2 regions of the Paenibacillus sp. S25 genome follow, and region 2 is predicted to be linked to the other one. Evidence: predicted binding sites of a transcription regulator. Region 2 holds the regulator's gene; the other holds the start of a gene.
The links. The regulator Rex, encoded in region 2, represses fermentation and respiration genes when NADH is low (regulators of the CRP and FNR family bind a similar motif). The targets are predictions, from matches to a motif close to TTGTGAAATATTTCACAA.

Region 1: a site for Rex is predicted at 1,561-1,578, ahead of lpdD (prenylated flavin chaperone LpdD). Genes of this name have one in related genera too.

The regions. Positions count from the first base shown of each region.
Region 1 is NZ_CP073683.1:4,355,515-4,358,683, reverse strand. It holds gene KAI37_RS19045 (S8 family serine peptidase) at 1-1,425, shown strand, start outside; gene lpdD (prenylated flavin chaperone LpdD) at 1,605-1,952, shown strand; gene KAI37_RS19035 (hypothetical protein) at 1,965-2,552, opposite strand; gene KAI37_RS19030 (DUF4190 domain-containing protein) at 2,776-3,147, shown strand.
Region 2 is NZ_CP073683.1:3,469,896-3,473,064, reverse strand. It holds gene dinG (ATP-dependent DNA helicase DinG) at 1-1,622, shown strand, start outside; gene KAI37_RS15170 (redox-sensing transcriptional repressor Rex) at 1,667-2,320, shown strand; gene KAI37_RS15165 (amidohydrolase) at 2,307-3,169, shown strand, end outside.

The sequences.
Region 1 (3,169 bases), 890 kb from region 2:
GTTTATGACGCCTCCGGTACGGCAGGAGCGCCTGGACGATTATTGGCTGGTCCATTCGACGGAACTGCCGTGCGGGATGAGTCACAATGGACGACAGTGCAGCTTCCAGAGCCGGTGACGGTTCAAGGTGACTTCTACATCGTATATACACAGTCTGCTGTAGGCACACAGTCGCCGGGTCTTGCTACAGATGAGAGTGGCCCGAATGCACTTCGCAGCTGGCAAGGTGTAAGTGGCGCATGGAGCCAATCACCTGAGGAGGAAGGGAACTACATGATCCGGGCTATCGTCAGATATCCGGTGAATGCTCCAACCATTACGACTCCTACGAAGGCTACGTATACGCAGGAAGAGTCGATTACCGTAACAGGAACTTCCCCGGCAGAAGGAGCCGATATTCAGCTCTTTAACGGTAAGGAGCTGGCTGGCACAACGAAAGTGAAGGATCGCCAGTTCAGTTTGTCGGTTGATCTTCAACCAGGTGCTAATCCGCTAAGTGTTCAAGCAGCGGTATACGGCAAATTAACGGATCGTTCCGAAACGGTGGTTGTGACGCTCGATCAGACTAAACCGGGTCTGATCCTGACTTCACCTGATGAAGGGGCCCGTACAAACGCGGGTGTAGTCAGTGTAGTTGGTACCGTGTATGACGAGTTCCTCACCGAATTGACGATTAATGGTGAGCCCGCTGAATTTGGAAGTGACGGCAGCTTTAACAAGCGGTTGCTTATCAACGAAGGTGAAAATCAAATTACGGTGACGGCCAAGGATCTTGCCGAAAACGAAACAAGTGTTACGCGCTCGGTGTATGTCGATACAGCTCTGCCGAAGCTTGAAAACATTAGCCCTGCTGAGGATGTGCGTATTACTCCAGGGCAGCCGGTACGAGTATCCTTTGACAGTGCATCCGGTTTGGAGGCGTCCTTCCATGTGGAGCTGCCTTTCAACCTGTCCACTTTGGGCCGCAACGATATTCCATTAAATGAAACTTCGTCAGGCCACTATGAAGGTACTTATTTCACTTCATCTTCTCTGAATCTGGAAGGCGGAGTCATCGTGATCCGGGTAAGGGATGCAGCGGGAAATGAAGTGGAGACGGAGGCACCGGGAAGATTGTATGTAACCAATGGTGGAGGACAAAACCCTGATCCGAATCCACCTACATCCAATGAGAAGCCAGTAGCCATCATTCAGGCTAATGAATCAGCTAAGAAGAACAAAAATGTACAATTTAACGCCAAAGCTTCCCGTGATGTAGACGGTGAGATCGTTAGTTACAGCTGGAATTTTGGCGATGGCGATACGGCGTTCGGTTCCAAGGTGAAGCATAAATTCACCACAGCTGGAACGTATACCGTAGAGCTAACGGTAACGGATAATGACGGCGCAAGTGGTAAGACTGTGCATACGATCACGATCCGCTAACAGCCAGTAGGAAAGGGAAGGCTTCTTTTAGAATAGCAATGAAGGCCCACAGCAAGCCACGGTTTATAGAGGCTGCTGTGGGCCATTTTTAATTGTCGAGCCGTTCAGGAAGCGATACAATGAATAATGCTCATAAAGTGAATCGTTTCACAATAATATTTTTAGCAGGAGAGGATTATATGATTCATTTGCAAAAAGAAAGCGGACGTATCCGTCTTGTGCTGGATGCCTATTTTATGGGAGAAGATATCATTGTACTCATTTCAGGCGGTGATCAGCCTCATTTGGGAACGATTACAGCAGGGGCCAGACTCGAGCCGATTCAAACTGTGCAATTGCAAAATCACAAGGAGTTTTATATTACCGAAGAAATTGCAGTTCGCTTGCGAAAAGAGTTTGCAGGCAATTTTGCCATTTGCTGCGGGGCACATTTGGATCATGCAACCAAGGACGAAATCCGAGTGCTGACAGATATGGCTATACAACTGGGAAAAGAGCTCATTGGAGAACTCAAGCAAGCACGCTAGTAGCATACCTTTTTAAGTGAACTCCCGAAAGAGCAGATTGCGATATGGGTACTTACTAAAGGGATACTTAAAAAGCAATGCAAAGCCATCATCCTCAATTTGTACGGATTTCAGCGCAGAGGATGGAATCAAACTACGAATCATGACATGAACTGCACGCTGGTCTTGTCTGTTGATCGCTTTGGCTAAGGCAGAAGCAAAACATGGATTGCGTGCCAATTCGCGATACAGCGGAAAAACGGCTTTTGCGATGGCGCGATGGACTCTCGGCTCAAACGTAAACTGCACAGTCCCCGGTGGAATCGTCGTTCCATTCGTATAATAGAGCATCGGTGGCTGAGCTAAAAAGGAAATAAAGTAGCCGATGCCATTCGTGCCTAAGCCTTGTTTGGCGGCAAATGGCGCTACTGAGCAGAGAAGGGATTTCATCTGATCCAAATTGCCCTGAACGACAGCTCGTGACCATTGAACTGCAAACGCACGGCGAGTTGCAATAGCTTTGTAAAATGGCAGCATGGCAGTGGAAATTATCCTAAGTGTGTTTGCATTTAAACGTTTGTGAGGCGAGCCCTTTCTGCGGGATGTTGCACGATATAGCATAGCTCCGACCTCCTTGGCAGGATGCTCTCATGGAGCGCAATTGATCTGTAACAGGTACAATACTGTATGCCCGGTTACCTCAAAAAGTGCTAATATCGCTAGGTTTCTTCTTTTTAACGTTCTAATTTAAAAATTCGAAATAAGTACTGTCCTGATTTGTAAGATTGTGGTACCCTAGAACTTATATAATTGCTATTTTTCGTATTGGAGTTGAATTTAACAGATGAGTGATTTGTACAAGGAGCCTCGATCTTCCGATCCTTTTCAGGAGCCGAACGATTATAACGCCCCATTTAACCCGCCCCCAGTAGTTCCACCTACAAATAGTAAAGCTGTTGCCTCGATGGTGCTCGGGATTTTATCTGTTGTCATTCCCTATATCGGATTGATTATCGGAATTGTGGGTATTATTTTGTCCAGTCTTTCCCTGAAGGAAATTAACCGTCATGGCGAGCAAGGCAGAGGTATGGCCATTGCTGGATTGGTATGTAGTATTATCGGTACACTGATTTATACACTGATCATCATTTTTATAGTTATTGTTTTTATTGTAGCGGCCTCCAGTGGCGATCCGGATATTTTTTCAGACATTTAATCAATTGAAGAATGCTTGAGTA
Region 2 (3,169 bases):
GTCTTGGTCGTTCTTGTCCATGGTTCCGCAAATGCTATTATCATCGTGCACGCCATGAAGCAGGGATAGCGGATGTTGTTATTACGAATCACTCTAAGTTGTTCACAGACGTCAAAGCCAGTCACCAGTTGTTGCCGAGCTATGAACACCTGGTGATTGATGAAGCCCATCACCTGGAGGAAGTAGCTGGTAAGCACCTAGGTATGCATATGAAATATTTCACACTCGTGCATACACTGACGCGACTGTTCAAAGACAGCAAGAATGGACAACTGCCTTCACTTCGTCAACAGTTGGCAAAATCGGGGCACGAGAAGTCGGCGGATTGGGCCTCAACCATCGACCAGATATATCCGCTCGTGTTAGAGGTTAAAGAAACTTGGGACCTGCTAAGCGACAAGCTGTTTGGCATGTTGCCTGAGCGAAGCGATGCGACACCGGGTGAAACAGGACAGTTTTCTTCCCGTCTCAAACCTTCAGCCAAGCCTGCAAAGTGGGATCAGGCGGGGGCTTTGGAAAATCAGCTATATGTAACGATGAGTGAAATTTTGCGCAAGGGCGACAAGCTGATGCTGGACGTCAAGGAAGAACATGACGATTATGCGGCGGATAGCCTTATTACAGATATCACGGGTCTGCTCAAGGATTTGGCGGGGATTCGAGAAAATTTGCGATTTTTTATGCGACTCGATGATGAAACAACCGTATACTGGCTCGAAGCGAGTGGACAATTCCGTAGTAAATCATTGCAATTTTATGCGGTGCCCGTCGATGTGAGCCGCCAGTTGAAAGAAATGTTTTTTGACAAAAAAAGAAGCATTATTCTGACGTCTGCTACCTTATCGGTAGATAAGTCGTTTCAGTACATGATCGATCAGCTCGGCTTGCAGGAGGCCGCAGATCAAGAGCGGCTGATGACTTCGCAGCTCCCGTCACCCTTTAATTACAGGGATCAGGTGTTGCTGGTCATTCCACGGGATTTTCCAAGTGTGAAGGGCAGTGTAGGAGATGCACATTTTGTAGATATGCTCGTTAGCTCTCTAGGAGCGACTGCTCAGGCGACGCGGGGGAGAATGCTCGTTCTGTTTACTTCCTATCGGATGCTCCGGCAAGTGTATGAGCCGCTCAAAGAGGCCTTAGCAGCCAGCGAAATTACTGTGCTGGGACAAGGTGTGGACAGTGGGAGTCGCAGCAAGCTAACCCGCCGTTTTCAGGAAGCTAAAGCTTCTGTATTGCTGGGAACCAGCAGCTTCTGGGAAGGCGTCGATATTCCAGGAAAGGCTCTGACTTGTCTGGCCATTGTTCGCTTGCCGTTTCAACCGCCGAATCACCCGTTGCTGGAGGCAAAAAGCGAGCTGCTTCAGCAGCAGAAGAAGAATCCATTTATGAAGCTGTCTGTACCACAAGCGGTCATTCGCTTCAAACAGGGATTTGGTCGGTTGGTACGTACAGCGAGCGACCACGGGGTCGTTATCGTTTACGATACGCGTGTGATCGAATCCTATTACGGAAAGCACTTTTTGTACTCGTTACCGGGACCAAAAATGGAGCATATGCCATCGGAGCAAATGGTGCCCCGCATCGCCGAATGGCTCCAATCCGCCCCGGAGACAGAGGCATAACGGACGGACACTAAGTATGTTCGTTACAATTAGGGGGAGCAAGTATGAAATCAGATAAAATTTCAGAGGCTGTCGTACGGAGGTTACCCGTATATTTACGTTATCTGAATGCACTTCACAAACGGGAGGTGGCTACGGTCTCTTCTCAAGAGTTGGGACAGAGGCTAGATTTGAACCCGGCCCAAATCCGTAAAGATCTCGCCTATTTTGGAGATTTTGGTCGGAAGGGTATCGGTTATGATGTTTCTTATCTAATCGAGAAAATACGCCATATCCTGAAAATCGACCAGCAAATTAATGTCGTATTGGTCGGTGCCGGTAATCTGGGGCAAGCCCTTTCGAATTATAACGCTTATTTAAAAGACAATATGAAGATTGTCGCAGTATTTGATGCGTTTCCGGATAAGGTAGGGACCAAGATCAATACATTGGTCGTTCAACCGATGGATGAACTGGAAGCGACTGTGAGAGAAAAAAACATTCGAATCGGGATTATTACCGTACCTGATTTTGAAGCACAGCACGTGGCTGACAGGCTTATTGAGAGCGGAATTGGAGCGATCCTGAACTTTGCACCGACTACTCTCAAGGCACCGGCCAACATTCGGATTCATGCCACAGACTTTACAACTGATTTGCTTAGCCTCGCTTATTATTTGGAGGACGGAAAGGAAGAAACACAATATGACAGTGAATAAATGGATGATTAAAAATGGCTCTTTTGCCGTAAATGGACCAGAAGCTGGGGTAGTCCATGGTTTTATGATTGTGGAGGATAGCCGTATTACTTATATTGGCGAAACTTTGCCTGCGGGTGAGGAAGAAGCGGAAGCGATTGATGGTAAAGGGCTATTGTTTTTACCTGGTCTGATTAATACCCATGGTCATGCGGCGATGTCTCTGCTGCGTGGGCATGGAGATGACTTGGCACTTCAAGTATGGCTTCAGGAAAAAATGTGGCCTATGGAAGCCAAGTTTACATCTACGGACGTGTACTGGGGTACGTCCTTGTCTGTGCTGGAAATGCTGAAAGGTGGAACAACGACCTTCCTGGACATGTACGATCATATGGATGAGGTGGCTCGTGTAGCTGAAGAGTCAGGTATTCGTGCAAGTCTGATGCGTGGAGCAATTGGACTATGCTCGGAAGAAGAACAGCGAATCAAGCTGGCTGAGGCCGTGACTTTTGCGCGTAACTGGCATGGTAAAGCAGACGGGCGTATTACAACGATGATGTCTCCGCACGCGCCATACACATGTCCACCTGCGTTTATTGAAAAATTCGTACAAGCTGCGCATGATCTGGACTTGCCACTGCATACACACATGTCTGAGACGATCGCCGAAGTGGAGCAAAACGTACGCGACTACGGTTTGCGTCCAGTTGCACACTTGGATAAGCTTGGCTTTTTCTCCCGTCCTTCGCTTGTTGCCCATGGCGTTCATTTGAACGACGAAGAAATAGCTTTACTGGCTGAACGTGGTGTAGCGGTTTCGCATAATCCTGGTAGCAATTTGAAGCTGGCAAGTGGTGTGGCAAGAGTGCC